Regions from separate parts of the Rothia sp. LK2492 genome, predicted to be linked through region 4. Evidence: riboswitches for the same ligand, from Rfam matches in the RefSeq annotation. Region 4 holds a riboswitch; each other region holds the start of a gene.

Region 1 (7,757 bases), on a different contig from region 4:
GCGTGCTCTTCTCCGTGCACCTCAAGGCAACCATGATGAAGGTTTCTGACCCCATCCTCTTTGGCCGGGTGGTACGCGCCTACTTCTCTGAGCTCTTTGAGAAGTACGGTAAGCAACTGGAGGAGGCCGGCCTCAACGGCAACAACGGTCTGGCAGCGATCATCAGCGGTATCGAAACCCTACCCGCCGACATCCAGCAGGACGTCCGCGACCTCATTGAGAAGGGCCTGGCAGAAGGCCCCGAGCTGGCGTACGTCAACTCAGATAAGGGCATCACCAACCTGCACGTCCCCTCAGATGTCATTGTGGACGCTTCCATGCCCGCAATGATCCGCACCTCCGGTCAGATGTGGGGCAAGGAAGGCCAGCAGGCCGACACCCTGGCGGTGCTGCCGGATTCCTGCTACTCCGGTGTTTACCAGACCGTTATTGACGACTGCCGTAAGAACGGCGCCTTTGACCCCGTCACCATGGGCACCGTGCCCAACGTTGGTTTGATGGCTCAGAAGGCTGAGGAGTACGGCTCACACGATAAGACCTTCCAGCTAGATGCAGCCGGTAAGGTGCAGATTGTTGCGTCCAACGGCGATGTGCTCATTGAACATGATGTGAAGGCTGGCGACATTTGGCGCGCCTGCCAGACCAAGGACATTCCCGTGCAGGACTGGGTCAAGCTGGCTGTCTCCCGTGCCCGCGATTCTCAGACTCCCGCCGTTTTCTGGCTGGACGAGAAGCGCGCTCACGATGCAAATCTGATTGCTAAGGTCAACAAGTACCTGGGTGACCACGACACCGAGGGCCTGGACATCCGCATCCTGGCACCCGAGGCTGCCACCCAGTTCTCCATTGACCGCATCCGCAAAGGTGAGGACACCATCTCGGTGACCGGTAACGTTCTGCGTGACTACCTGACCGATCTCTTCCCCATCCTCGAACTAGGCACCAGCGCGAAAATGCTCTCCATTGTTCCGCTGATCAACGGTGGCGGTCTGTTTGAGACTGGCGCTGGCGGTTCTGCGCCCAAGCACGTTCAGCAGCTGGTGGAAGAAAATCACCTGCGTTGGGATTCACTGGGTGAATTCCTGGCACTGGCGGCTTCTTTCGAGCATCTGGCAAAGACCACCGGCAATGCGCGTGCGCAGGTTCTGGCGAACACTTTGGATGCTGCGACCGGCACTTTCTTGAACGAGAACAAGTCACCGTCACGCAAGGTGGGCGAGATCGATAACCGCGGTTCGCATTTCTACCTGACTAAGTTCTGGGCTGAGGAGCTAGCTGCTCAGACCGAGGACGCAGAGCTGGCTGAGGCTTTCGCACCGCTAGCTGAGGGTCTGGGTGAGAAGGAAGAGGTTATTGTGGCTGAGCTGCTGGAGGTTCAGGGTAAGCCCGTGGACCTGGGCGGTTACTACAAGCCCTCCGACGAACTGGCCGAAGCCGTGATGCGTCCGAGTGCGATGTTCAACGGCATTCTTGAAACACTGACATAAAATAACGAATTCATTGTTAAGGCGCATCAGCATTATTTTGCTGATGCGCCTCTCCCTCCAGAAAAAGGAAAAATATATATGGAAAACCAACTACAGTTCAATAATTTCCAAACAGACGAGATAACCGATGAAGAATTTATTAATGAAAATATTGATAAAGAACTAGAATCTGTCAGATATGCGACTCAGGTGTATGATATCGACGGATTAATTCGCAGGCTCCAAGACGGTGACCTAGTTGTACCACAGTTCAGAAGCAACACTGAAGAACTTGAAACAGAGGGCTTTCAAAGGGAATTTGTCTGGAAAAAGCAACAAATGGACAGGTTCATTGAATCTATTCTGGTGGGCTTTCCAGTTCCTGGGATATTTTTGGTCGAGCAAAGCGATAATAGATTACTTGTCCTTGACGGTCAACAGCGCCTTACTACATTGAGGTTCTTTAAGGAAGGAAGGATCCAAAGGAGAAATCAAGATAACGGCGAAACCGTAAATTCTCCTTTTGTTTTAAAATATGTTTCAGATGAATTTTCCGGTAAGTCTTACGAAGACCTATCATCTGAACAACAAAGGAAATTTAGAAACACTGGTATTACAACAACAATAGTTCGAACAGTCCCTGAGCCCGGTGATTTAAGTACAATCTATCAGATTTTTGAAAGAATCAACTCTGGCGGAACAAAACTTACCCCACATCAAATTAGAATAGCTACATTTGCGGGCAGAATTGTAGGATTTATTGAGGAAATCAATAACACCTCAGATTGGAGACATCTATACGGAAAGTATGACGTCAATGCACATGATCACGAAATAATTTCTAGAATATTAGCCTTGTACTTTAATTGGGAAAACTATTCAGCTCCAATGAAGGAGTTCATTAATGACTTTTATGAGAAACATCGCTATGCAGATAACCCCAGTCATGAATTAGAAAACGCCAAACAGCTATTCCTCAGAGTAACATCTCTTATTCGCCAAGCTTACCTCGATAAAGGATGGGCGCGAGAACATAGTATCTCATATGTAGACTCTCTGTATGTAGGACTCATGAAACGTATCGAGAAATCTGAAATTGGAGCAGAAGAACTGCTGTCAAGATTACACATTTTTTCAGATGAACTTGATTGGCAAGCAGTCAGCCGAAATGGTTCAGATAAATTCTTTATCAGCCAAAGAATGAGAGCTGCAATAGAGGTATTTGGCGAATGATACCTTCAGAATTTTCGCTTGTTGAAGTTTTGCAAAAACTGGTTGATACATATTCCCCTATCCGACTAGATAACATATCAAATTCTGTTGTAACTTGGGATGCCTTAATTGAGTCTATTAGATTTTATCCTCAATGGATTAAAGCTAAAGAAAATGTTAGACCCATGTCACTTGAATCATGGATGACATCAAAAATGCAGCAGAATATAATTGTACAAGCTTCCTCCAATGTGGAGTCTGCCCTACGCGATTGCTCTATAACCCGTCTAAAAAAAGAGTTTCCAAATTTTGAAGACATAGAAGAATTTGTTGAGAAGTCCAATAATTCAAAAGGATTTAAAAGTGAAGATCACGGTAAAATTAAAACAGCTTGGTCGGATGCCATTAAGTCAACGATACCTTACGGTGCCAATCCATCCAATTCTCGAATCAAAGAGTGCCTAACCTACATCTCATCTAAATGTTCTGAAGATTACACATCCTTAATTAATAATACATCACTAAATCCTGATGTTATTAAATTTCAAGTTGACTTGAGAAACTCAATTTCTCATGGCAATTCTGGAATCAGTTTCTCTGAAGAATTATTAGCACTAATTGTTTGGCATTCTTTTGAAATCCCGTACGCCCTCAACCTTTATGCTTCAGGGTTAAATAGAATCTGTGACATCAATGGGAATTATAATCTTATAAGCAACCCATTCGAGGCTGATTTTATACGATTCCACACACAGCTCCATTTTCGTAAAATTATTAAATAATCACTCATAGAATTTAACTGCATATAAAATTAATTTCTATCCAAGATAATAATTAGGTAAGCCATTATATTGGCTTACCTAATTATTTATATAAAGATACCTTTCTAGCTAATTAGCATAGGAGCTAATTCACAGGCATCCAACGGTTCATCCGAAAGATGCGCCTGAGGAAAACTTCCTTCGATACGCCTACCCAAGAGTTTATGGCTGGAACTAAATAGCAATACCGGCGCAGCCGCTTTCTCATCAGATTCGATGTCCTGGTTATCGCCACCCTCAGGTGCACAGAGATAAGCTATACGCTGCGGATCGTGGTGCCAGAAATAGGCCGCGCCGTCTGCCGTCTGTAGTTTCAACCGGGTGCCGCGCTGCTCAAGCACTGTGGCTTTCTCCCACAACTTATTTGAAGCGTTGATATCAACAGCAGGCACAATTCCGTGACCAGCAGTGTGAAGAATACAGCGGGTACCAACAGTGTCCTTGCTTGTTTCTGCATCGGCATTAGAAGAAGAAAAAGAAAGCTGACTCATGAGGGCCTCCTAAAATAGTCGCTACTTTCACTGGACCGTCTGAGCCTGGTGACCGATTTTCCTTTGAAGGCACCGTCTGCGAAAGGCGGTTGCCAGCCAACAAGTCAAAGGGCTTAGCGTTGGGCTTCTGAATCGTGGTAGCAACTTCAACAGAGTTTTATCAGTTCACACAATAAGCTCTATTACAAAGGGGCCGCCCTCCCCTACCGCTGGTAGGTGAAGGGCAGCCCCTCGTCTGCCAAATAACTTAGTTCTTCTGCAGTGACTTTACGATGTTGTCAGCAACTTCCTGTGCCTTAGCGGTGTCCGAAGCTGAAACGGTGATAATGCTGTAACCGTCACCAGTGCCTGCCGGCACAATGATGTAAACACCTCCGACATCTACCCCAGCAACCTCAGCAGTGTACGCCTGAGTGACACCTTCGCCCAGAGACGTCTGAACCTCAGCAAATGTACCGGCTGTACCGTTAACCTCCTCAACCATCGCCTTAGCTTCCTCAGCAGAAGGCGCCACCGATGCAGAAACCGGCTCCGCCAAAACGTTGACGTTCTCAGCAAAACCAGCTGCATCACGAGTCGCAGACATAGCCATCACATCAAGCTGAGCCATCTGTTGCTTTAGCATCTCAGCGTTCATACCGGTCTCAGAACCAGCCTGCTCCAAGTATGCCTGAATCTCGGCATCATTAGCCATAGCCTGACTATCCACCTCCAGCCAGCCCTCGGGCACGCCAAAGGACTGGCCATTATTAGGTGCGGAAATCAGTTTGTAGCCCTCAGGCAGCTCCGCCTGCACCGCCGCGGCGGACGAAGTTTCAGAAGCCGCCGAAGTCTCAGTAGCGGTAGTAGCCGCAGCAGAGCTTGCCGACGATGCACTGCTCTCAGCAGTCACTGGCTCATCGCTGTTTGAACCGCAACCGACCAGGACGGTCAAAGCTAGCAGCGCGGCGGTAGGTACGGACAGGAAACGAGAAGTGGGGGAAGACATGTCTGCCTCTTTCACCTGAAAGGAGTAAATACCCTTTCAGAGTAGACCCAGGTCACTATATTGGAGTAGCTACCGGCCAGTAATCGAAATATTTCTTCTACGCGCCGTAGAAAACCAGCTCCGCCCTTAGCTCAGCGCACCGCCAGATTCTTCTAGGTAGCAGGTAGCACACAGGGACTCGTAGCCCACGTGCACGCCGTCGATGGCCACCTGGTCGCCGTCGAAAATGAACTTACCATCAAGCGTCCGCCCGTTAAAGAGTGCTTTACGTCCGCACCGGCAAATGGTCTTCAATTCTTCAAGGGTGTGGGCGATTTCAAGCAGGCGGGCAGAACCGGGGAAGGCGTGAGTACGAAAATCGGTGCGGATACCGTAGGCAAGCACTGGGATATCCTCCAGCACGGCAATGCGCATCAGGTCATCAATCTGTTCTGAGGTCAGGAACTGTGCCTCGTCCACTAGCAGACAGGAGACGGGCAGGTGCCAGTGCATCCGGTCAGGGTCTTCAGCTACTTCAGCAGCGGCATGAAAGAGATCCTTCGCTGAGTCCTCAGGGCCAATGAGGAAGTCAGCATGGCGGGTCACGCCCAGGCGAGAAACAATGAGGGCATCACCCTTGGTATCCACGCGGGGCTTAGCCAGCAGGACGCGCTGGCCCCGCTCCTCGTAGTTATAGGCAGCCTGCAGCAGGGCCGTAGACTTGCCCGAGTTCATCGCCCCAAAACGGAAATACAGCTTAGCCACGTGCGCTACCCCTTCACCAGAAAAATCAAACGGCACCAGTCTACCCGCAAACAAAAACACCAGCATGGCTGCTCCCCCTCGCGAGCGAAAGGTAAGCCATGCTGGCGCAGCGGTGGCGGAGTAGACGTGCTTGCAGCCGGCTGGCTCGGGGCTGGCATGAATCGAGGCGAGCGCCCCGCGCGAGTCTCGAGAGGATCAGCCGGCGAGAGCACGTCCGCCCCGCCACCGTTCAGTTTGAAGTTAGCCCTTGACGGGTTCAACCTCGATGCCAGAGACATCCACCTGCTTGAGGGGGATGGTCTTTGAGCCGCTGACCATCTTGTGGACCAGGTAGACGCCAATGATGATGGGCACACCAATGTAGGCTGAGACAACCTCAAACCAGTGGCCCTCAAAGATGGCGTTGTAGTTCTGGCCGCCAATGACCAAGAGGCACATGAGCAGCGCAACGATGGGCCCAATGGGGAAGAGCGGTGCCTTGTAAGGTAGGTCTTTCACATCGAAGCCCTGGGCGACGTAGGCGCGTCGGAAGCGGTAGTGGCAGATAGCGATGCCCACCCAGGTAATGAACCCGGAGAGGCCTGAGATGTTAATCAGCCAGGTGTAAGCGGCACCCTGGCCTACGAGTGCGGTGACGAAGCCGAAGAGACCGATAGCTGCGGTCATGAGCAGGGCGGGCATGGGGATGCCGCGCTTGTTGACGCGCATGAAGATTTTGGGTGCTTTGCCCTCGACGGCCAGAGAGTAGAGCATACGCGATGAGACGTAGAGGCCTGAGTTACCGGCAGAGAGGATAGCGGTCAGAATGACCGCGTTCATGACGGAAGCTGCGAGCGCGATACCCAGGTTATCGAAGACCATGGTGAAGGGCGAGTAGGCGATGTCGGTTTCATCAGCGCGCAGGAGGTTGGGGCTGGTGTAAGGAATCAGGGTACCGATCACCGCGATAGCACCAATGTAGAAGAGCATGATGCGCCAGAAGACGCTCTTGAGGGCACGGGGGACGTCGCGGCGGGGGTTCTCTGACTCACCGGCAGCAACACCAATCATTTCGGTGCCTTGGAAGGAGAAGCCAGCGACCATGAAGATGGCCAGGATGGAGATGAAACCGCCCTTGAAGGGTGCTTCGCCGTCGGTCCAGTTACCAAAGCCCGCCTCGTGGTTGCCCAGGATTCCAAAAATCATGAGGATACCTGCAATGAGGAAGACGATGACGGTGAGCACCTTGATGGCAGCCAACCAGTATTCTGATTCGCCGTAAGCACGCGCTGAAAGAATGTTGATGCCCAAGATGATGAAGAGGAAGAGACCCGCCCAGATCCAGCCGGGGACGCCGGGGAGCCAGTAGGACATAATGACGCCGGCAGCGACCAGTTCTGCGGCAACGGTAATGGCCCAGTTGAACCAGTAGTTCCACCCCATAGCGAAGCCAAAGGACTCTGAGACGTAGCGGGAAGCGAAGGTCTGGAAGGAGCCTGCTACGGGCAGGTTGGCTGCCATTTCGCCCAGGGACTGCATGAGGAGCAGCACCATGATGCCGATGAGCGAGTAGGCGAGCAGAGCACCGCCGGGGCCAGCGGTTGCGATGGTGGAACCTGAAGCGACAAAGAGGCCGGTGCCAATAGCGCCGCCAATAGCAATCATGGAGAGGTGACGGCTGCGCAGGCCCCGCTTCAGCTCTTCTTTATTCTCACCAACCGGGGTGGGAACTGCATCAGTAGACATAAGGTGCGTGCTGCTTTCGGTAGTTAGGAGGCTGGAGGATTACATCCAGGACCCAAGAACTTACCCCAACAGTTTTGCTAATGGGGCATAAGACAAACTTTAGATTACCACCATAGCGTCCATTTGAACCCTAAACACCGCGTGATATCCAGCCTAGAGCGCAGAAAAGAGCCGCCCTGCACTCCAGCGAACATGGGGGCTGGAGCGCAGGGCGGCGCGGTTGAGACGAAGAGCGGGCTAGAAATGTACCCGGGTTGACCTAGGCGTTCTCGTTGATAAAAGTAACCTTGGTGGCGTGCTCGACAGTGCG
Region 2 (7,757 bases), on a different contig from region 4:
CGAATCTCCTCCCGCAGGTGGGTATCGAGCTCTTCCCTGGTCAGCGCACCCTTGCGGTAGTCCGCACGCAGGGAGCGAATATGACCGGTCTGCGGGAAAGACCCGATGGTGGTGGTCGGCAGCAGGGGCAGATTCAGGTCCTCCTGGGCCTGCTGACGCACCCGAGCGGACGGACGCTCGTAGTTCTCGGGGGTAATGGAGAGGGTGCGCTCGCGGATGCAGGGGTCGTTGACTCCGCTGGACTGGGCGCGCGCTGCCAGCGCTGCCTTGGCCTGCTCAACCTCGGTGGCGATAGCCTCTGGTCCTTCGGCGAGCCCTCGAGCGAGCAGGGCAACTTCGCTGACTTTCTGGTGGGCAAAGGCCAGCCAGCTGGTGAGCTTCTGGTCGAGCCCGGTTTCCAGGTCAAGGTCGTAGGGCACGTGCTGCAGGGAGGTCGAGGTCGAGACGGACGCCGCTCCCACTGCCTGTAGGGTGTGGAGGGAGGCTGCCAGGTCGTTGCGCCAGATATTGCGGCCGTTCACTACACCTGCCACCAGCAGGGGAGCCGAATTGCCGCCGAAGAGGCGGGCGAGGGCGTCCTGATCGTAACCGGTAGATACCAGGTCAAGATGCAGGGCCTCTACGCCCGAGGTAGCCAGGGGTTCCAATAGACCGGTCAGGTTGCCGTAGGGGCTGGTGACCAGCAGGGAGGGGCGGTCAGAGAGCTGGGTGAACTCCCCGTAGGTCTTCTCAATGAGCTGCGCCAGCTCGGCTTCACTCACAGCCTGGTCAGCACCCAGGGCGGGCTCGTTGAACTGAATCCAGCGCACACCGCGGCCGGCCAGGTGGGCGAGCAGTTCTCGGTAGAGGGGCAACAGGTCTGCTAGACGGTCGAGGGGCGCGAAGTCGGCGGGGGAGCCGTCCTCAGCTTTTGCCAGGAGCAGGTAGGTGAGGGGGCCGGTGATGCTGGGGCGGGCGGACGTCCCCGCCGCCTCCGCGGCTGCCAGCAGGTCATCGAGGGCTTCAGTGTTAAGGGTAAAGCCGGTGGTCGGGCCGATTTCTGGCACCAGGTAGTGGTAGTTGGTGTCGAACCACTTGGTCAGCTCCAGCGGGGGCAGGTGCTCGGTGCCGCGAGCCAGGGCGAAGTAGCCGTCCAGGTCGATCAGGCCGCGGTCGTCGCGTACCGACTCGAAACGGGCGGGCAGGGCGGTGAAGAGGCGGGTGGTATCGAGTACCTGGTCGTAGAAGGAGAAGTCCGCGGGAATAGCGTAGTCGTCGGTCAGGCCGCGTTCGGTAAGGGTGCGGTAGGCGTCCTGCTGAATCTTCTGGGCGGTCTGCTTCAGTTCGTTCTGGTTGGACTTACCCGCCCAGTAGGCTTCAACAGCGCGCTTGAGTTCGCGGCGGGCGCCGATACGGGGGTAGCCGGTGATGGTTGCGGTGGGGAAAACAGTGGTCATGGTGGTGTCTTTCTATAAGGTCTTTGGGCCGATATTTTTAGGCGTAGGTCAGTTCGGCCAGGGGGTTTTCAAAGCGGGTGCTGTAGCGGGGCAGGTTGACCTGCTCGAGAACGTCCAGCACCGCTGCGTGTTCATTGAAGGTGTAGAAGTGGATGCCGGGGGCACCGGCGTCGAGGGATTCTTGGAGCAGGCGGACGCCGAACTCCACCCCGATACGGTGCCGTTGGGCATCCCCGCTCGCGGTTTCAAGGTCGTAGGCCAGCTGCTGGGGCACGGGCAGGCCCGCTAGTGAGCAGAGCGTGGTGAGCCTGCGCAGGCTGGTGACCGGCATGATGCCCGGAATCAGGGGTAGGGTTACCCCCGCGGTTCGGGCCCGCTGCACCAGGGATTCGTAGCGGGTCGCCTCAAAGAAAACCTGGGTGATAGCGAAGTCAGCCCCCGCCCGCTCCTTGGAGAGCAGAATTTCAATATCCTGCAGTTCCGAGCTGGACTCCGGGTGCCGAGAGGGGTAAGCAGCTACCCCCACCGCCACGCGTCCTGCTGCTAGGTGGGCAAAATCCTGGGTCTCAACTTGGCGAATGAGGTCAACCAGGGACCGGGCAAAGGGGATATCGGGGGCCTGCGTGCTGCCCGGTGGCAGGTCGCCGCGCAGGGCTAAAAATCCGCGGACGCCGATCGCCAGAATACAGCGAACAGCAGCTTCCAGCTCCTCGGCGGTGTGCCCCACACAGGTGAGGTGAGCCAGGGGAGTGAGCTGGGTTTCGTGGACCAGATGGTCTAGCAGGGCCAGGGTTTTCTGCTTACGAGCCCGGTCGCCGGAGTAGGTCACCGACACATAGTCGGGGTTGGTGGGCGCCAGCTGGTCGATGGTCGTCAGCAGATTCTCGCAACTGGCAGAACTTCGCGGTGGGAAGAGTTCGTAGGAGAGCGCCGGTGTATAGGTACTCATGGTTTCCTTACAGGTCGTTGGGTGGACCCGAAAGAATGCGGTAGCCGCTCCCATTGGTGGCGGGAGGGCGCCACACAGTGCGGTGGGTGGACCGCTGGTGATGCACTCTATCGGTCCTAGCAGGAGCACCTTTCCCGTCAGGGGTGGTTGCTGCGACGTCATCGAGCTAGGTCTCTCGGTCGCTCTGGATAGGTTTGATGGTTCTACACTAAAAGCGCAGGCAGGGCGCTGGCAAGAAACCGCCGCTCTGTGCAGCTTTTTGACTTTGTGTCGGGTGTGTTGAGACACATGACAGTAATATTTCGGGCTTTATTGCGATGGTATGTAAAGGTCGCACCGGTTTCTTTGAGTGAGAGTGGAGCTTTTTTCTTACTTTTCTTGAAAGGTTTTATAATCATGGTTTCGATTAGAAAGTTCTGCACCGTGCTCGCCGCGACATGTGCAATTTCCTTCAGCTCCGTAGCAGTGGCTACGGCTGAAACGCGTACAGATACGAATTCTGGTGCGACTCCGAATATTATTGGTGGTTCAGTAGCCACGAGCCCTTGGGCTGTCCAGCTTCGGTTCAATGTGACCGGCAGCAATGGAATCAGCGGTTGTACCGGTGAATAACTCAACGCACAATGGGTCCTGACAGCAAAACACTGCATCGATGGTGCCTCCAACATGCAGGTCTATCACTCCAATGACCAGCTCAACCCCGGTACAGCCGTCAGGGCCAGTAGAGTCTATGCGGCTCACAGTGGAGATATTGCCTTGGTTCAACTAGACCGACCAGTTTCTCTTCCAAGCTACCCTAGGTTGGATGTTAGCTACAGTCCACGCACTGGTGATACTGGAACTATCGTTGGTTAAGGGCTGGGGGCCTATGACCAACCTACGACTAGCCTACGTATGGCAACAGTGCAGGTAGAGGGTCCTTCAATTGATACCTATGGTGGTCCCGCAGCTCAACTGCGGGGTGTCTCTGGTGCAGCAAACCGAGGGGACTCGGGTGGACCTTTGGTGATTAATGGCCGAATTGTAGCTGTATGCTCCACCGGTGATCTTTCCCCAGGCGGTAATATCAACGCTCAATCTAACTATGCTTTGCTGAGTCAGGCTGCAAGCTGGATTCAACATACCGCAGGAGTAAACGCTCTGGGAGTTGCTGATACTGGGGAGTTTGCCACCATAAACTAGGCCCTACTTCATACCCTCTAATCTGTTGTTCTTAACTTTCTACGAGGTGGTACTCAGGGACTTTTTCCCTGAGTACCACCGGGTTTTGTAAGATTGAAGGCTTATACCTAGGGTAGAGGTATGAGCATTGAATATCGCCAAGTAGGCCGTAGCGGCCTGACCGTATCGACCGTTGGCCTGGGCTGTAACAACTTGGGTAGAAGCAAAACCGCCACCGAAACTCAGACCGGCACCAACGATGTGCTGGCAGCCGCCGTGGAGCAGGGCATCACTCTCTTTGATGTTGCCGATATTTACGGGGCTCGGCCTGGGGTATCTGAAACCATGTTCGGTCAGGCGCTCAAAGACACCGGCATTGACCGGGACAAAATCGTGATTGTTTCTAAATTTGGCATGGATATGGATGGCGCCAACGGTACTGACCACGGGGTGAGAGGTTCCCGACGTTACATCATGCGCGCTATCGAAGCGTCCTTGGGCCGCTTGGGCACTGACTATATTGACCTCTACTTCCACCACACCCCCGACCCCGTCACGCCCGTGGAAGAAACCCTGGGAGCACTTGCCACTCTGATTGAGCAGGGCAAAGTGCGCTATATTGGCAGCTCCAATCACTCCGGTTGGCAGATAGCCCAAGCGGAATATATCGGCAGGCAATTAGGCACTCGCTACATCGCCGCAGAGAACCATTACAACCTGCTGGACCGCCGCGCTGAACTAGAAGTACTGCCCGCTGCCCGCGAGTTTGGCCTGGGCGTCCTACCCTACTTCCCCCTGGCTAACGGTCTGCTGACCGGTAAATATAACCCCGGTAAGGAGGCTGTTGAAGGGCGACTGACCCGCATCAAGCCCGAATTGCTGGACTCGACAGACTGGGATCAGATGCGTGCCTTCTCGGAGTTTGCCGCCGAGCGCGGACTGACCGAGGTGCAGGTTGCTTTCTCTTGGCTGGCCCAGCAACGCCCGGTGTCATCGGTCATTGCTGGTGCTACCACCATTGACCAGGTGCGCACCAACGCTGCCGCCATAGCTACTCGCTTCAGCGAGGACGATTTGGCTCAACTGGACGCCATCTTCCCCGCGCCGCCCAAAATCGCACCCTTCTAAGCTTTGCCCGCTTGCCGGTATAACCCAAAAAGCCTGCCCCCAAATAATGGGGCAGGCTTTTGGCTGAGCTTCTATAAAGAGGCTAAAAGGAGTTTAGATGTCTTTGGTAGTGAAGAGAATCTCGTCGCGCTCAAAATCTGTACTGATTTCGAGAGTGATGTCATTAACATCTGCCACTGCGAAAGCCATATCGAAGGTTACCTTGTCACCGGGGAGGAGCTTTGTTGAAGGAGTACTACCCAAGTTCTGTGCGCTGTCAAAAATCTGGTTAGCCTCAAGTCCTGCTGAGTTGCCGCTAGCCAGGAACATGACAGGATCGTAGGTCTCCTGTGAACCATTTTCAATGGTCACGGCAAACACTACATAGTTCTTGAGTGCATCATTATCATTACCGGCAGCGGTATCGCCGGGGGTGTAATCGGTGCGGGGCTCTGAGACGGTTACTTTAACGCCATCATTGTATTCAGCGGTTTCCCCAAACTTGAGCACGCCGTCAAGTGAAGCCGCACTCTGCTCATTAGAATCAGCCGCTGAGGTCTCTTCGGCGGCTGCTGATGCGCTGGGGGTTGTTGCAGCAGATACGGAGGTCTGGGCGTCCTGTATCATCTGTTCAAACTCGGGGTCATTTGCAATGGTGTTTGCCGCGAAAACAAGAATTGCAATGATTGAGGCAATGGTGCCCACTACTGAAAGTGCGATAGCGATAATTGAGGTGATCTTTTCCTTCAACTTTTGGAAAAGGCCCACAATACCTGTTACGAAACCGGCAAAGAGTAGAAGCCAGCCGAAGAGGGCTGTCACGGGGAAGAGGCCCAGCACAAAACCAAGGGCAGAAAGTGCCAGGGCAACGATGCCAACAATATTCTTGGGCTTTTTACCGCCGGGTTGCTGGGGGTCACCTGCGGATGTGCCGTAGGTAGGAGCGCCGTAGGGCTGCTGGTAAGCCCCGCCGTTCTGCGAGGTGCCACTTTGGGAACCGTAAGAACCGTAGCTTTGGGCGTTGGGGGGATTATTTTCAGGGGTGGGAGTGTTACCATTCTCAGTCATACAGGATATATTACAGCTCACATTCAATAAGTCTGAACATTACCTGGGAATCGCGGCGCGCATCTGTGCGGCGGTTCACCGGTACGCTCCCATATAAGAAAAGGAGCGTTAGAATATCTCAGGTCTATGGATGGGCGACGGTTGGCTTAGGGGCAGCTCTGGGCGTTCCCGCGCAGCGTAGCGCTGTTGAGGCTCTCCGATGGGTAGAACCCCCCCCTTGCTCTTGTGAGCAGGGAGGGGTTGGATTGCATAATTCGACGGTACTAGGTGACCTTGATGCCAGCGATGTCGGCGGCCTCTAATAAAGTACGTGTAGCGTATTTCAGACCTTCGATGGGGCCCATAGAGGTGTCCTCATGTTCGATGTTGACCCACATGTTCTCATCTACCTCGTAAAGAGCCTTCATGAACTCTGCCCAGTAGGCTGCATCGTGTCCAACGCCCACTGCCACGAAGTCCCAGGCGGAATCCTGGGGCCACTCGTTGACCCATTCGTCGCCCCCAAGATTGACGCGGTTCTCTTCGGGGGAGAGGCGGCGGAAGCGCTCGTCCAGAACACCGTAAATCGCGGCGTTCTCGCGGTTGATGCGCACGTCCTTAGCTGCTGAGTGGAAGGTGAGATCGCCCAGCCAGCGCACTGCCGCGACGGGGTCCATCTGCTGCCAGAAGAGGTGGGAGGCATCTAGCTCAACGCCGATGTGTTTAGCGCCGATGCGCCCTACCAGACGCTTAGTGGTGGGTGGGTTGAAGACCAGGTTCTGTGGGTGGAGTTCGAGAGCTACCTTGACGCCGTTCTCCGCGGCGAGTTCTTCAATCTCGCTCCAGAACTTTACCGCGACGTCCCACTGGTAGTCCATGGAATCCAGGGTGCCAGAGTTCCATGCATTGACGTGCCAGGCGGGGTGCTTGGTTCCTGGCTCACTGCCGGGCAGGCCGCTCATGGTGACCACGCGGGTCTGGCCCAGAAGGGGTGCTAAGCGGATGGACTTGCGGAGGTCTTCTGCGTGCTTCTCTCCGATTTCGGGGTTGGGGTGCAGGGGGTTGCCGTTGCAGTTGAGGCCTGCAATTTCCACACCGGATGCTTCGAACTTGGCAAGGTAGTCCTTTGCGAGTTCGGAGTTTTCGAGTATTTCGTCTACGGGTACGTGTGCCGGGGGTAGGAAGCCTCCGGTGTTGAGTTCGTAACCTGAAAGACCGAGGGTAGAGACGATACCCAGGGCTTCTTCTAGGGGACGGTCGTGCAAGATTGCGCTGTAGACACCAAGTTTCATAGGTTTCTCCTTTGAAAAGCGGCGTTCGAACCAAGTAATTGGAACGGTTCAAAATGAACGCCGGGCGCACCCTGAGGTGCGTGATAGTTGGCTGTTGGGTGCCCGGAGGTCTTATCTGAGCCTTCTTATTATTTGACTCACCAATATTCTGTAAAGATAAAGGAATTTTGTCAATATGTCAGTACAAAGATTGACAGGACAAAGTAACATAGTGCACGCTAGTAGTAGACCTCCTCGGCAACAAGCCGAACCACGCAAAGCTAGTAAAGGACACCGAATGTACGAGCTGCTGACCATGGGCCGCATCAGTGTAGATGTTTATCCCGATGATATCGGCGTCGGTCTTGAAGACGTCACCACCTTTCGCAAGTACCTGGGTGGCTCCCCCTCAAACGTGGCTGTAGCTGCTGCAAAATATGGGCACAAGACCTCGGTGATTACCAGTGTGGGTAACGATCCCTTTGGTGTTTTTTTGCGCCGTGAACTGCACCGCTACGGCTCGGATGACGCCAACGTGCTGGTGGATGACAGTCTACAAACCTGCGTTACCTTCTGTGCCATCAAGCCCCCAGAAGACTTCCCCCTCTACTTCTACGGACGTTTCCCCACCGCTCCTGATCTGCAGATTACCAAGGAACAGGTCGATACCGAAGCCGTAAAGAAGGCTCGGATCTTCTGGACCACCCTCACCGGTCTGTGTCAGGACCCCGCTCGTGAAGCTCAGCTTCACGCCCATGCATCACGCCCCCGCGAAGAGCTTGCAGA
Region 3 (7,757 bases), 160 kb from region 4:
CAAAATTAGGGATGAGACCCAGCTGCAACAGAGTCAGAGCAGTACCGCCCACAGCCCCAGCACGCAGGGTCTGGTAGAGGGCGATAACATCATCCCAGTGCCAGAAAACAGTGAGCGCCAACAGCAGGGCCCCGCCAGCTCCCAGCGCCAGCACACTCACCAGAGCAGCACGTACCGCTGCCCAAATGTAAGAGCCAGCCCAGCGGGAATACTGGCTAAATTTCTTAACCCAGTCGGCAGCATTCACACCAATCATGGCAGCCAAGGAGCCTGACTCCGCGTAACCACCGGCTAGGACACCCAGCGCCACTACCCACAGGGGAATAAGCGCCGCAAAAACCGGCGAGGTGGCAAAGTAGTCGCCGGTTGAAAGCGCACTAATAGCTACGCTAACCAGCGCGTAAGCACCCATACCGCCCAGTAGTGGCTGCCAGAATTGCCCCTCATAGGAGGCCCTCGCCAAACGCCTACCCGAACGGTAACAGAGCGCTAAAGGTATCAGTGTCAGCCCCAGAGGCATAAGACTCATCGTGCCCGAAATCGCCGAGAATGCACCCTGCGTTGGGATGTCCATAGCCAGTGGAACACCGTGCACCAGCAACCAAGTATGGCCGGCTACCGAGGTAGCACCGGCAAAGGTGCTGTTATCAAAACCGTTGGTATACCAAACAGCTGCCAACAAAAAGACAACGGCCAGGTAACTCAGCGCTGCAACGAGGGCAAGCTCAACGGCACCCTGCAACCACAGGGGCATGGGTAAAGAACGCGGGGGGCGGGCTGGTGTTTTCATCGCTTTTATCATGTCATGTTTCGTTTGCTGATACCCAAGCGCTCGGCGCCTTTACAGCAAGTTCCCCGAATGATGTTGAGCATGTTAGGTAAAGTGCACCTATGAGCATTGACCCATCCTACGTTCTGATTACTGGTGCCTCAGCTGGCATCGGCGCCGAATTTGCGCGCCAGTACGCCGCCGCCGGTTACCATTTGGTACTGACAGCTCGCAGGGTTGGCCCGCTGCAAGAGCTGGCTGAAAACCTGCGGGCGGAGTGCGGTGTCACCGTTGAGGTGCTTCCCGCTGACCTGCTCAATCCCGATGATTTAGAGCGCCTGGTAGCCCGTTTACAGCAGGATGAAGCTCCGGTGGAAATTCTGGTCAACAATGCAGGCTTCGGTTTAGGCAGCTCTTTCGACGCTGCCACTGCCCAGCAGCACCTTGCCCAGGTGGATGTTCTCGCTAAAGTTCCGTTGCTGCTCATGCACACCGCTATCACTACCATGCTGCCCAGGGGCAGGGGGCGCATCATTAACGTCGCCTCGGTGGCAGCCTTCACCCCCGGCGGCACCTACTCAGCGGTCAAAAGGTTTTTAGTCTCTATCTCAGAGTCAGCCAACCTACAGTACGCGCCGCGCGGCATCACCGTCACAGCCGTCTGCCCGGGTCTCACCCGCTCAGAATTCCACGATGCCATGGGGCAAGCAGCCCCTTCTCTACCTGGTTTTCTCTGGTTGACCCCGCAGAGGGTAGTAGCGGATGCCACTGCTGCTAGTCACCGGGGCAAAGCGCTCTGCGTGCCCTCAGTACCCTACAAAGTTGCGGTGAGCCTCACCAAGATTCTGCCCCGGGCAGCGGTGGCCAAGCTGATTGCGCGCACACGCAACTACTAGAGGAACAGCAGGGATGTCATGAGGCGCCTTCGAGCCAGGGATTTGAAGCGGGCACGCCCCAGCTGCGGTAGACCTCCGCCTTAGATGAGATAATTTCAAGCTCATGTACCGCCGCTGTGGCGCTCATCAGACCTTCCAGAGCAGCGGTTGGCAATGGGGTGGACGCCGCTGAGCCCACCGCGTGTAACTTAGGTTCGGCGTGCCGTCCGGCCCATTCCAGGGAGACTCGGGCGTCCACGTCCAGCACGTGATCGTTAAAGCGGTCGGTGAGCTCAGCCAACCAGCGGTCTGTCTCGGGGTAGGGGTAGAGACCCTTTAGCTCACCAAGGCTCAGCACCGAAATGTAGAGGGTGCGGTAGGAGCTGCGGCGCAAAAATGCCACCACAGTGGGGTGCGGGTTTACCTTGCGGATTTCGGCAAGGACGTCCGAATCAAGAAGAAGACCTACCTGGCTCATGCAGCTTTCAGAACACCGTATTCAGTAGCAGGGATGCCGCTCGGGTTAGGAGCCAGCAAAAAATTCAGGAACTCGCTACGCTCGTTCGAAATACGAGTGTAGTCCTGAATACTCATCGCGGTAAAACCACCGCGGGCAGGTACAGATGCAGCAGAGATATTCTTCTGGACAGAGATGTGGGGGCGAGCATTTGACATGGTGCCTTTGCGCGTAAGGTGCGCGTTCCTTTCATAACGTGCTCTTGTCTACACCAAACAGCGCCGATATGCGCGATGCAGACCGCTTCGTCATCCGAGCCACCCGTGAACATGGGGTTGGCGTTCAACTAAAGTCGGAGCTTAGCAGTTGAAACTCTTGAAGCTGGTTAAAACTGTAACCTACACCGGCCCAGCCTGTAAACAGGTTTCTCACCATTTGGTTGAGCAAATCAAGACCGATAGCTACCTGTCCACCAGCTGCACCCTTTGCTTCTGCGATAAGCTAGAAGACTAGGTTCATTCAGAAGTCGAATGCGCTCGTTTCCGCCCACTAAGTGGAGCTTCAACGATTAGCCGCTTTTGAATTTGCCCCGGTTTATTAGATTTCGCACCGAGGTTACTGTGTCATCCGCTTCTGCTTTCCCCGAGATTCCCGTGACTGCCCCTGCCTTGATTCGGCAAGTGGGTCACGGGGCCTATACGCGCGGTCAGCGGTATATGCGCGATGGTATGGTGGTGCGCTACACCTACGATGAGGGTGCCCGGACGCTGACGGGTCAGGTGGCTGGTAGCGGTTCAACGCCTTATGAGACGACCGTGATCTTTCCGGCTGAGGTGCTGGCCGGGTCATCATCTTTCACCTCGTATTGCTCTTGCCCGGTGTCCCATAACTGCAAGCATGCGGTGGCTCTGATGCTGACCGCCATTGACCGGTCTGCTAAGGCAAAGAAAGCGCTGACTGCTAGCTCTTCAACCTGGCGGTCTGCTGCTGAAAACGAGGTAACTTCTCTCCCGGTGGAGGACAAGCAAAAGCTGGTGGCGGACTTGCGGCAGCAGATGGCTCAGAGGGAAGCCGAGCTGGCGCTCCCGGCTGGTGACCCCACCGAAACGGTGCCGCCTGCTCATGGGACAGCGCCCAAGTTACCTGCCTGGCGCAGGTCTCTTGCCTATTCTCTCTCTAGCCGGCCGAGCTTTGATAGCAGGACGCACGGGGTCTCCGGCGCCCTGGATTTACGGCTGGTGGTGCCGGGTAAGTACGGCTGGAGCAAAAATAACGGTGCCCCCAAGATTAGTTTGGAGGTCCGCCCGGTCATGATGGGTGCCCGCGGCAAGTGGATTAAGGGTGGGCTGACCTGGGAGAAATTCTCTGGCACAGCAGCCGGGGCGTCCGGCACGGGCTTACTCCCCGAGCATGCCAGCTGGTTTACCGAATTCTATGCGGTCATTCGCGGTTCTCAGTCCATCTATTCCTCACACCGCGAGTGGGCATCCATTTCAAACGTTGATTCCTCTCTGCTCTGGCAGCTCTTGCGGTCCGCAGATGAGTTGAATTTGCCTATCCTGCTCGACGGACAAGAGGCAGGTTTAGCGGTAGCTGACGAGCCTGCGGTAGAGCTCAGCCTTGAAACAGTACCTGAACGCGGCAGTAGCAGCGATGCGCTGCGCCTTACCCCCATTCTGCGCTGGGGTGGCTACACCCTGCCGGCCAACCTTACCCACAAACTAGGCGTCACCCGCCGCGGTTTTATTGCACTGAGTGGGGCTGCCCAAAAACATTATGTGGACGCTGCCACCGCTGCCCGTTGGGAGTCCGCTCTGCCCTCTGCCCTAGCTCACGTCGATGAAGTAGCGGTGCCCAGTAAAGGCAGCTCGGTAGACGGTGAGAACCACCGCCCCTCCTGGCTCGACGCTGAGGCCCAGCTGGTTTTGATTCCGCTGGCAGAGCCGCTGGAACCGGTGGCCGAAGCTCTGGTGTCCGGTGAATCAGTCACCGTACCTGCCGCCGATGTGCCCACCTTTTTTAGCGATTTCTACCCCCAGCTCACCCGGTCCCTTCCCCTCTTTACCGCCGACGAAAAAGTGCAGCTACCCGCCGTCCGCTCACCACAACTGGTCTTAACCGTGGAGTTCACCCCCGGTAGCCAGGGATTTGAGGCGGCCACCCGCTGGCACTGGGACTACCCGGCTCATCCGGTAGGCACCGATGATGAGGTCATTACCCTAGACGCTCTGGGCTACCCCGGTGAGGACAGGGCAGATATTCGAGATACTGCCTATGAGCATCGGGTGCTGAAAGAAGTGAAGCGAGTACGCCCCGGTGTTCCTTTTGGCAAGAATCGTTTTGAAGGTTGGTCTACCCGCACCCTGCTAGAAACCTATCTACCCGCCTACCGGGATATCGACGGGGTTCAGGTGGAACTACTGGGTCAGGTACCGGAGTTCCGTGAACTGGATGAAGCCCCCGAAATCGTAGTCACCGTAGATGATACCCGCCGCCGTGACTGGTTCGGTCTGGGCATCGCTATCAAGGCCGGCGAGTGGCACGTTGCTTTCGCCGATGTGCTGGCAGCCCTCGCTAAGGGCCAGACCCACCTATTACTGGGCAACGGCGAATACTTTGCCTTAGACCGCCCGGAGTTCATGAAATTACAGGAGTTGCTACGTGAAGCGCGGGAGCTTTCCGATAAGAGCGGGCCTCTAGAAATCAGCCGCCACCAGGTAGGTCTCTGGGAAGAGCTCGAAGAGTTAGCGGCTGAAACCCAGACCGTTACTACCTGGGACGAGCAGGTCGCCGCTCTGCTAGATCTTGACCACCACTCCCCCGCAGAGGTACCCACTGCCCTTGCTGCCGAGTTGCGCCCCTACCAGGTAGAGGGCTACCAGTGGCTTGCCTTTCTCTGGGAACAGTATCTGGGTGGTGTGCTCGCCGATGATATGGGTCTGGGTAAAACGATGCAGACCATCGCCCTCTTTTTACAGGCCAAGTCAGTGTGGGAAGCCGAGCAGGCAGAAAAAGCTACACAGGACGCCGATGAGACTCAGGCGAGCTTCCCACCCTTCCTGGTGGTTGCGCCGACCTCTGTGGTGCCCAACTGGGTGCGGGAAATCCACCGCTTCGCCCCCAGCCTGAAGGTGGTGGGCATAGAAGAATCTACCCGAAAGTCCAAGCAGCGGCTGACCGACACCACTGCCGGTGCTGACGTTGTGGTTACCAGCTACGCCCTCTTCCGTCTGGACGAGGACAGCTACTTTAATATCGGTGCGGACGCGGAGTGGAACGGGCTCATCTTGGACGAGGCCCAGTTCGTGAAGAACGCCAAGACCAAAGCCCACAAAGCAGCCCGCGACCTCCCTGCCCGCGTCAAAATCGCGGTCACCGGCACGCCCATGGAGAACAACCTCATGGAACTATGGTCCATGTTCTCTATTTCAGCCCCCGGCCTCTTCCCCTCAGCCCGCGCCTTCAAGGACACCTACGCCACGCCCATCGAATCCGGGGAGGAGACCAAGGCGCTGGGCAGACTCCGCCGCCGTGTGCGTCCGCTCATGAAACGCCGCACCAAAGAACTGGTGGCAGCTGACCTGCCCGAGAAGACCGATGTGCGCGTGGACGTCCCTCTGGCCCCTGCCCACCGCAAGGCCTACGACACTCACCTGCAGCGCGAGCGCCAAAAGATTCTGGGTCTGCTGGAGGACATGGATAAGAACCGTTTTACCATCTTCCAGTCCCTGACCACCCTGCGCCGTCTTGCTCTGGATGCATCCCTGATTGATGCTGAAAAGTACGGGGCAGTGGAATCCTCCAAGTTGGACTACCTGCAGGAGAACTTGCCCGAGATTATTCACGACGGGCACCGTGCCCTGATTTTTAGCCAGTTCACCAGCTACCTGAAAAAGATCGCTGAACGGTTGGCTGATATGGGCATCCCCTACCTCTACCTGGACGGTTCCACTCGCAACCGCGGGGAAATTTTGGAGGCCTTTGAGCAGGGCTCTGCCCCAATCTTCCTGATTTCCCTCAAGGCAGGTGGCTTTGGTCTGAACCTGACCAGCGCGGACTACTGTTTCATCATGGACCCCTGGTGGAACCCTGCCGCTGAACAGCAGGCGGTAGACCGTGTGCACCGCATCGGGCAGACTAAGAACGTCATGGTCTACCGGCTGGTCTCTGCGGGAACCATTGAAGAGAAAGTCATGGAACTCAAGGACACCAAGGCAGCACTCTTCGATGCTGTAGTAGACGAGGGTCAGTTCTTTAGCGGTCAACTCACCGCAACCCAGGTGCGCGACCTGCTCACGTCAGCGTCGGAAGATTCTACTGACAGGCAACAGACCACTAGCTAGACTAAAGCTCATGCCCAAGCTCTTTATGGATACCGCCCCGCTCAAAACCTCACCGGAATTCCGGCGGATTTGGCTCGGTGGCATGTTCTCGACCGTCGGCTACCAGATCACAGCGGTTGCCATTGCCCTGGAAATCTATGCGCTCACAGGCTCACCGGCAGCAGTCGGGCTAACTGGGCTGGTTGCTTTGCCTTCCATGATTATCGGCGGGCTCTACGGTGGTGTCATTGCCGATCGCTATGACCGACGTAAGGTGGCTCTGACCGCTTCTATCGGTATGTGGGTGCTGGCAATGCTGGTCGCTCTGCAGGCCTGGCTGGCGCTGGAGCAGGTATGGGTTCTCTATGCGCTCATTGCCTGTGAGTCTCTGTTACAACCCATCAACCAGGCAGCCCGCGGGGCTATTATTCCCCGGTTGGTCAAGCGCAGGCTGTTACCCGCTGCTAATACCCTCATGATGAGCGTAGGCACCTTAGGGATGAGTCTGGGGCCTCTACTCAGCGGTTTACTGGTGGCCAGCGTGGGCTATCGGTGGACCTACCTCATTAACGTCTTTGCCTTCATGGTCGGGCTCTGGGCGCTCTACAAACTACCCCCTATGCTCCCCGAAGAAACCGGCCAACCCAAAGTGCGGGGCTTCCGCTCGGTGGCCCAGGGCCTCGCTTTTGTGAAGGGCAACAAAGTGGTAGGTATGTCCTTCCTAGTGGACATTCTTGGCATGCTTTTCGCCCAGGTACGTCCCCTCGTCCCCGCACTGGCAGCACTGACCTTTGGCGGCGGTGAGGCAGGGGCCGGTTTCCTTCTAGCCGCGGCTCCAACTGGTGCCCTGCTAGGTCTCTTCTTCTCAGGTTTCTTGGGCGGCATCGCCCGCCAGGGGCGTTTTCTAACGCTCAGCTACGCCGGATGGGGTGGCGGCTTCATGGTCTTTGGGCTGGTGGTTCTTGCCTACGAGGGGCGGCCGGTGAGCTCTTCGGTCTCCGAGTCTTTGGTTCCCCTGCTGTTGGCGGCTCTTCCCCTGGCGTTTATGGGCTGGGCGGACGCCCTGGGTGGGGTCTACCGCTCCACCATTTTGCAGACCGCTGCCCCGGATTCCCTGCGCGGACGCCTGCAGGGGCTGTTCATCATCACCGTTGCCGGAGGGCCCAACCTGGGTTTTGCGCTGGTCGGTGCGTCGGCAGAGCTGGTGGGTAGTGCTGCCACTGCTCTTGCCGGTGGTGCCTTGGTGATCGTGCTGATTGCTCTTGCCACGCTGGTGCAGCCTGCCCTCTGGCGCTACGTCCCAGAGCCCTTGCCCGATACCCGGCAGATGTCCT
Region 4 (7,757 bases):
ACTTCACTGCAGACTCCTGTAGGCTCCTTTGCTGATGCTGCCCGTGCTGGTGCGGCTGAGGGCGGGCTTCAGGGGCTGCGCGTAGGCGTTATTAAGGAATTGAGTGGCGAAGGCTTCCAGCCCGGCGTCCTGGCTCGTTTTAATGAGTCTCTTGAACTGCTCAAGAGCGCTGGTGCTGAAATCGTTGAAGTATCCCTGCCTTCTGTCAAGGAAGCCATTGGTGCCTACTACCTGATTATGTCTTCTGAGGTTTCTTCAAACCTCGCTAAGTATGATGGCGTGCGCTTCGGCCTACGCAAGCTGCCTGAAGAAGGCAACGTCACTATCGAGCGCGTCATGGGCGCCTCACGAGCCGCCGGTTTTGGTGCAGAAGCTAAGCGCCGCATCATCCTGGGCACCTACGCGCTCTCAGCAGGCTACTACGACGCCTACTACGGTTCGGCTCAGAAAGTGCGCACCCTTATCCAGCGTGACTACGCTAAGGCATTTGAGGTCGCGGATGTACTGGTATCGCCGACCGCTCCCACCACCGCCTACAAGCTGGGCGAGAAGACCAAGGGTGACCCTATGGCTATGTACATGGGCGATATCGCCACCGTGCCGACCAACCTGGCTGGCGTGCCCTCTATTTCTCTGCCCGGTGGCCTCGCTGATGAAGACGGTCTACCCGTTGGTATCCAGTTCACCGCCCCCGCCCATGAGGACGAGCGCCTCTACCGCGCCGGCGCTGGGCTTGAAGCCCTGCTGACCGAAAAGTGGGGTGGCCCTCTGCACCAGCAGATGCCTGACCTTGAAACCTTGATTCGTGACTTCAACTTTGAGGGAGCTAAGTAAATGACTGACGACATTCTGTCCTTTGAAGAAGCCATGGAAAAGTACGACCCTGTACTCGGCTTTGAGGTGCACGTAGAGCTCAACACCGCTACCAAGATGTTTGACGCTGCCCCCAACGCCTTTGGCGACGAGGCAAACACCAACATTACCCCGGTCTCCCTGGGCCTGCCCGGTGTTCTACCGGTGGTCAATGGTAAGGCAGTGGAGTCTGCTATCAAGCTGGGTCTAGCATTGGGCTGTGACATCGCCCCGGTCTCTCACTTTGCGCGTAAAAACTACTTCTATCCCGATACCCCCAAGAACTTCCAGACCTCTCAGTTTGATGAACCTATCGCTGAGAACGGCTCTATCGATATTGAGCTTGAAGACGGCACCGTCTTCACCATCGATATCGAGCGCGCTCACATGGAAGAGGACGCCGGTAAGCTGACCCACAAGGGCGGCGCCGCTGGTCGTATCCAGGGCGCTGACTTCTCGCTGGTGGACTACAACCGTTCCGGTGTGCCCCTCATCGAAATCGTTACCCGCCCCATTGTGGGTGCAGGGGAACGCTCTCCTGAGCTGGCTCGTGCCTACGTAGCGGCTATCCGCGAAATCGTTAAGAACCTGGGTATTTCGGACGCCCGTATGGAACGCGGTAACGTGCGCTGTGATGCCAACGTTTCACTGATGCCCAAGGGCACCACCGAATTCGGAACCCGTTCAGAGACCAAGAACGTTAACTCCCTGCGCTCAGTCGAACGTGCCGTACGCTACGAGATTCAGCGTCATGCTGCCGTACTAGATGCTGGCGAGAAGGTGGTGCAGGAAACCCGCCACTGGCACGAGGATACCCGCACCACCACCTCGGGTCGTCCTAAGTCTGACGCAGATGACTACCGCTACTTCCCTGAGCCGGACCTAGTACCCGTGGTAACCGATGCCGAGTGGATTGAGCGTTTGCGCGCCGAACTGCCCGAGCCTCCCGCTGAGCGCCGCCGCCGTCTCAAGGCTGACTGGGGTTTCTCCGATGAGGAGTTCCGCGACGTGGTCAACGCTGGTGCAATGGACGCCATCGAAGAGACCATTGCAGCTGGTGCCCCCGCTGCTGTGGCGCGTAAGTGGTGGATGGGTGAAATCGCTCGCATCGCTAAGGAACGTGAAGTCGAACTGACTGAAACCGGTGCGACTGCTCAGACCGTCCTTGAGCTCAATAAGCTCATTGAAGCCAAGAAGATTAATGACAAGATTGCCCGCCAGGTGCTGGGTTTTGTCATTGATGGTGAGGGTGAGCCCGCTGAAATTGTTGAGAAGCGTGGCTTGGCAGTTGTGTCTGACGACGGTGCGCTAACCACCGCTATCGATGAAGCTTTGGCTGCTATGCCCGATGTTGCCGATAAGATCCGTGCCGGTAAGGTCCAGGCTGCCGGTGCTATCGTCGGCCAGGTCATGAAGGCGACCCGTGGTCAGGCTGATGCCGGACGCGTGCGTGAGCTCATCCTTGAAAAGCTGGGAGTAGAGGGCTAAAAACCACCCCCTCCTTGAAAAGAGCAGGGCACGGGATCTTCTTCCTGTGACCCTGCTTTTTCTTTTAAACTGATAGGCGCCCGTCCAGTAGTGGACGGGCACCTACACTCGCACTACCGGGGTGTGCTAAGGGGGGGGGCACACTTCTCAGGAGACAGGTACTAGGGAACCTGTAACCCCCGATGCTTTCAGGATAATTTTCCGCACTGCTCATCCTGAAATGACCTACCACAGGGGTCATAGTGCGGAAATTATGGTGTCCTATTCACAATATAGAGACAGGAGTGATTGAGTGAAATAAAAAGAGCAGGGGATATAAGCGTTGGTTGTTGATAGCCCCTGCTGCTGAGAAAGCACTCAATACTTTTTATGCCCGAATATTTTAAATGTATCTATTTTTTATCGGACAGATGAGATAACAAAAACGCGTAATCCCAGGCAATGTCGCGCCAGGCCGTGTACCGCCCTGAGCCTCCACCATGCCCGCCGTCCATTTCTGTCTTGAGTAGGGGAACCGGTGAGTCTGAAGATATAATTTCACGCAGTTTAGCTACCCATTTTGCAGGCTCAACATACAACACACGTGTGTCATTAAGGGAGGTGACTGCGGCTATCGCCGGGTAGGCAGTAGCTCGGATGTTTTCGTAAGGGCTGTAAGACTTCATATAGTCGTAAACTTCACGGTTCTCGATGGGGTTACCCCATTCTTCCCATTCCAAAGCAGAGAGCGGAAGCTCTGGGTCGAGAATGGTAGTAAGGGCGTCCACGAAGGGAACCTGGGCTAGGCAGGCTTTGTACTTCTGCGGCGCCATATTTAGTACGGCCCCCATGAGCAGACCGCCGGCAGAACCACCCATAATACCTATCCGTTGTTCGTCCACCCAGGGGAGTGAGGCGAGAAAGTCGGTGGAATCAATGAAATCTGTGAAAGTGTTCTTCTTGGCTAGTTTCTTGCCTTCGGTGTACCAGGACCGGCCCATCTCGCCACCACCGCGGATATGAGCAATCACAAATACGGCACCGCGGTCGAGGACGCTCAGGCGGGCTACGGAGAAGTAAGGATCCATTGAAGCTTCATAGGAGCCATAACCGTACTGAATCACGGGGTGCGGTTGTGTCTTATCCACATCAGCTAGGTGCATGACAGAAAGAGGAATCATGGCGCCGTCGGCAGCTGGCGCCCACATGCGATAAGCGGTGTACTGATCACGCTCGTAGCCCAGAACCGGCGTTTCCCGGCGTAGCACCAGCTCATCGGTATCAGGGAAGTAGTCATAGACACTGCTGGGCGTGAGGAAGGAGGTGTAGTTGAGGCGAATCACCGGGGACATAATGTTCATCCCTGAACAGGAGGAAGTGTAGAGCTCCTCACTAAAGCCGCCGGGCTGAGTGAACTCGATACCGCGGGGGTCGCCTACAGCGAGCTGATGTGACAGTGAGCTGCGGGGTGCAACAAAGACCTTAACCGTGGTGTTCTCTCGCGCCATGACCGCAAGGTGGTTGCGCGAGAAGCTAACGCTCTCGATGCGTACATCGTCGCGGTGCGGCATAAGAGCCACCCAATCAGCCCGCAGACGCTCAAAAGGTACATAGGCTTCGGGGAGAGGTGCTATGACGATTTCTGAGTTGGGCGCATCAAAGTCATGGGTGAGCACCAGGTAGGCCCTTCCATCGACATCGATGATGTCGGTGCTGTATTCAACCCTTTGCTCCCTACTAATAATCAGCGTGGGCTCTACCTCGCCTAACTCATGAATATTGACCACGCGGGTCTCAGTGTACTCAGAGTTACCGGAGGTCATCACCACGTGTGTACGGGAGGACGACATCCCCGCTCCCAGCCACATGCCCTGATCCTCTTCGGTATAGAGAGCAATGTCATCAGCCGGGCTACTTCCCACTCGATGAGCACGAATCTGATAGGGGCGCCAGGAATCATCGGCTACAGCATAGATAAGGTGGTTAGCGCCCGAGGCAAAGAAAGCTCCGGCGAAGATATCTTCAATCTTTTCATCCAGCATCTGGCCGGTTTCAAGGTTTTTGAAGTGCTGGGTGTAGCGCTCATCGCCGGTGTCATCGACTCCAAAGGTCAGCAGTCGTCCGTCGCGAGTAACCTGGAAGGAGCCTAGTGAGAAGAAAGGTAGGTCTCGCGCAAACTCGTTGCAGTCCAGCACCACTTCTTCACCCTCAAGCGGCTGACCGGGCACCACCTGCGGTGGTGTATAACGCTCAACAACGCTGCCTTCTGTTAGGGCAGGCACCCGGCACATAATGGGGTACTGCTCGCCGGCTACCGTCCGATTGAAATACCACCAGGCACCCCTGCGGGAGGGAACGGACATATCCGTTTGCTGAGTGCGGCCTTTAATCTCTTCAAAAATAGCGTCGCGCAGAGGCTGCTGGTCAGCGGTAACCCCATCGGTGTATGCATTCTCTGCTGTGAGATGGGCAAGCACCTCTTCGCTCTCTTTATCACGCATCCATTCGTAGTAATCAATGAAAGTATCGCCATGATGAGTGCGCTCGCTGGCGATGCGTGGGGGACGGGGTGGGGTGAGCGTCATGAGATGCCTTTCTGATGGTTTCTTCTCCAGTCTAGTGGAGAGAGGTTTCCCCGTAAGAGCAGGAGCGGGCGGACGATGAGCGCGGCCAAGCTAGTCGGGGCTGGGGTGAATTGACGAGTGAGCGCTAGCGAACCCTGCGAGAGGGGCAGCTTGAACGCGCTCCTAGACCGTCCGTGGTCTTAATCCAAACTGGGTAAGGGTAAGAGTTACACCTGCGTAATTTTTGCAACAAATGAAACATGCTGACATCTTGCAGTCTTTTCTTGACGCCATGAAACCCGCTAAGGAAGACTAACAACAGGTCAAGAGCGCCAGCACTAAGCCTCAGCTAGCTGGCCGGCAACCCTCCACCTGCGGTGGGGTGCCCTGAGTGAAGACCTGACACATCCCAGACGGGTATGTGTAAGCGCGGGACCGATGTGCCATCTCCTTCGGTGCATCACCTTCCGGTAGACCGGGAGTTACGGCATGCGGCCCCACCTTGCGAGATATTTTCCTCACTAGAGACTGGAGCTACCAACATGACGACCTCACAGAACATCCCCACTCCCAGCAAGCCTGCCGGCTGGAAATTTGAGACCCAGCAAATTCACGCTGGTCAAGAACCTGACCCGGTCACCGGGGCACGCGCTTTGCCGATTTATCAGACCACCTCTTTTGTCTTTAAGGATTCACAGCAGGCAGCTAACCGTTTTGCTCTCTCTGAGCTGGGCCCCATCTATACCCGTATTAATAACCCCACCCAAGAAGCGGTAGAAAACCGTATCGCGGCCCTAGAAGGCGGAGTGGGAGCGCTGTTGCTCGCATCTGGTCAGGCAGCCAATACTTTCTCGATTCTCAATATTGCCGGGGCAGGGGATCACATCGTTGCCTCGCCCTCTCTTTACGGCGGTACCTACAACCTCTTCAAATACACCCTGGCGAATCTAGGCATTGAAACCACTTTCGTTGATGACCCCGCAGACCCCGAAAGCTGGCGCGCTGCCGCCCGCCCTAACACCAAAGCTTTCTTTGGGGAGACCCTGCCCAACCCTCGCGGGGACGTGCTGGATATTGAACCCATTGCAGATGTAGCTCACAGCGTAGGTGTTCCCCTTATCGTGGATAACACCGTAGCAACGCCTTATCTGCTGAACCCCATCAAGCACGGTGCTGATGTTGTGGTGCACTCTGCGACTAAATATCTAGGGGGCCACGGAACCTCTGTGGGTGGTGTCATCGTGGACGCCGGCACCTTCGACTACGGTGCTTACCCCGAAAAATACCCCATCTTTAATCAGCCCGATGAGAGCTACCACGGCCTGGTCTACGCCCACGACCTGGGCAAAGACGGCGCCTTTGGCGTCAACCTCTCTTACATTTTGAAAGCCCGCGTGGCCCTGCTCCGTGATTTGGGAGCATCAATTTCTCCGACCAATGCCTTTAACATAGCGATCGGGCTTGAGACCCTGTCACTACGCATGGAGCGACACGTGCAGAACGCTGCTGCAGTTGCCCGCTTCTTATCTGAGCATCCCGCGGTTGAATCGGTGGTTTACTCGGGTTTGGAAAGTTCACCCTACTACGGGCTGTCTCAGAAATACCTGCCCCGCGGCGCCGGTGCAGTCCTGGGCTTCACTCTCAAAGACGCGGATGCTCCCACCGCCCAAAAATTTGTAGATGCGCTGTCCTTACACTCCCTCCTGGTCAACATTGGCGACGTGCGCAGCCTGGTCGTACACCCGGCGTCCACCACGCACAGCCAATCAACGCCAGATGAGCTAGCCGCCATCGGCATCAATCCCGCCTTTATTCGCCTCTCGGTGGGTATTGAACATATCGATGATATTTTGGCTGACCTCGAACTAGGCTTTAACGCGCTCTAAAGTACGAAAGGTAAATCGATGACGATTAAAGCCTCGACCACTGATACCGCTGCTGGCACCCGTGTGGACGGCGTACTTAAGTACGCCCAGATCGGCGACCTAGCCCTCGAAAACGGTGAAACTCTGCCCGACGTTGTCATTGGCTATGAAACCTGGGGGACCCTCAATGAAGCCGGCGATAATGCGGTGTTGATTCTGCACGCGCTGACCGGTGACACCCACGTTTCTGCCGGTCGCGCGGCTTCGGATGCTCCGGCAGAAGTGCGGGCGGCAGCTGAAGCAGGTGGTTGGTGGCCTACCGCTGTGGGCCCAGGGCGAGTCATCGATACCGATAAGTACTTTGTGGTGTCCCCCAATATGGTGGGGGGGTGCTACGGCTCAACAGGGCCGGCTTCCCCCTCACCCCTTTCCGTAGATTCTGAAGGCAAACCCTGGGGCTCTCGCTTCCCAGCCGTTACCATTCGGGATAGCGTCCACGCCGAGAAGGTACTGGCTGATCAGCTGGGCATTACGTCTTTCCATCACGTGGTGGGCGGCTCACTGGGTGGAGCGCGTGCCATTGAATGGGCGGTGACTTACCCCTCCCTGGTGCGGTCGGTAGCTGTGCTGGCTTCGGGTTCGGCAGCTACAGCAGAACAAATTGCCTGGGGGCACATGCAGAATCTAGCGATACGCCAGGACCCCAACTTTGCCGGCGGCGATTACTACGGCGGCCCCGCTCCTGATACCGGGCTGGCACTTGCCCGACGTATCGCGCACACCACCTACCGTTCGGCGGCTGAACTACACTTCCGGTTTGGGCGCGACGAACAGCCGGGCCACGAGGTGCTTGCCCCCAAGTACAGTGAGCGCGGCCGCTACCAGGTGGAAAACTACCTGGATTACCATGGGCAGAAGTTGACCGCGCGTTTTGACGCTAACTCCTACCTAGCGATCAACGAGGCGCTACTGAGCCACGATGTGGCACGTGGTCGCGGCAATCTTGAGA

Evidence for each region. A riboswitch is a leader RNA that binds a small molecule or an ion and turns the genes downstream of it on or off. The one in region 4 is predicted to bind S-adenosylmethionine.
Region 1: another riboswitch for S-adenosylmethionine. It lies ahead of VVR27_RS09815 (hypothetical protein); the one in region 4 lies ahead of VVR27_RS03260 (bifunctional o-acetylhomoserine/o-acetylserine sulfhydrylase).
Region 2: another riboswitch for S-adenosylmethionine. It lies ahead of VVR27_RS05825 (methylenetetrahydrofolate reductase); the one in region 4 lies ahead of VVR27_RS03260 (bifunctional o-acetylhomoserine/o-acetylserine sulfhydrylase).
Region 3: another riboswitch for S-adenosylmethionine. It lies ahead of VVR27_RS02540 (nuclease PIN); the one in region 4 lies ahead of VVR27_RS03260 (bifunctional o-acetylhomoserine/o-acetylserine sulfhydrylase).

Annotation. Positions count from the first base shown of each region.
Region 1 is NZ_JAYWLX010000009.1:54,629-62,385, reverse strand. Features, by position in the region: gene VVR27_RS09830 (NADP-dependent isocitrate dehydrogenase) at 1-1,487, shown strand, start outside; gene VVR27_RS09825 (DUF262 domain-containing protein) at 1,566-2,699, shown strand; gene VVR27_RS09820 (hypothetical protein) at 2,696-3,460, shown strand; gene VVR27_RS09815 (hypothetical protein) at 3,565-3,990, opposite strand; SAM riboswitch class IV at 4,007-4,124, opposite strand; gene VVR27_RS09810 (hypothetical protein) at 4,238-4,978, opposite strand; gene VVR27_RS09805 (thymidine kinase) at 5,105-5,722, opposite strand; gene VVR27_RS09800 (amino acid permease) at 5,963-7,447, opposite strand; gene VVR27_RS09795 (OsmC family protein) at 7,707-7,757, opposite strand, start outside.
Region 2 is NZ_JAYWLX010000004.1:60,051-67,807, forward strand. Features, by position in the region: gene metE (5-methyltetrahydropteroyltriglutamate--homocysteine S-methyltransferase) at 1-1,436, opposite strand, end outside; gene VVR27_RS05825 (methylenetetrahydrofolate reductase) at 1,474-2,385, opposite strand; SAM riboswitch class I at 2,490-2,580, opposite strand; gene VVR27_RS05830 (hypothetical protein) at 2,589-2,924, opposite strand; partial or broken gene VVR27_RS05835 (trypsin-like peptidase domain-containing protein) at 3,013-3,240, shown strand; gene VVR27_RS05840 (trypsin-like serine protease) at 3,280-3,567, shown strand; gene VVR27_RS05845 (aldo/keto reductase) at 3,688-4,674, shown strand; gene VVR27_RS05850 (DUF308 domain-containing protein) at 4,768-5,721, opposite strand; gene VVR27_RS05855 (sugar phosphate isomerase/epimerase family protein) at 5,985-6,992, opposite strand; gene iolC (5-dehydro-2-deoxygluconokinase) at 7,270-7,757, shown strand, end outside.
Region 3 is NZ_JAYWLX010000002.1:74,305-82,061, reverse strand. Features, by position in the region: gene VVR27_RS02555 (DUF6350 family protein) at 1-790, opposite strand, end outside; gene VVR27_RS02550 (SDR family NAD(P)-dependent oxidoreductase) at 892-1,665, shown strand; gene VVR27_RS02545 (plasmid stabilization protein) at 1,682-2,122, opposite strand; gene VVR27_RS02540 (nuclease PIN) at 2,119-2,319, opposite strand; SAM riboswitch class IV at 2,355-2,482, opposite strand; gene VVR27_RS02535 (SNF2-related protein) at 2,722-6,444, shown strand; gene VVR27_RS02530 (MFS transporter) at 6,455-7,757, shown strand, end outside.
Region 4 is NZ_JAYWLX010000002.1:235,638-243,394, forward strand. Features, by position in the region: gene gatA (Asp-tRNA(Asn)/Glu-tRNA(Gln) amidotransferase subunit GatA) at 1-834, shown strand, start outside; gene gatB (Asp-tRNA(Asn)/Glu-tRNA(Gln) amidotransferase subunit GatB) at 835-2,340, shown strand; gene VVR27_RS03255 (S9 family peptidase) at 2,733-4,904, opposite strand; SAM riboswitch class IV at 5,205-5,319, shown strand; gene VVR27_RS03260 (bifunctional o-acetylhomoserine/o-acetylserine sulfhydrylase) at 5,426-6,769, shown strand; gene VVR27_RS03265 (homoserine O-acetyltransferase) at 6,788-7,757, shown strand, end outside.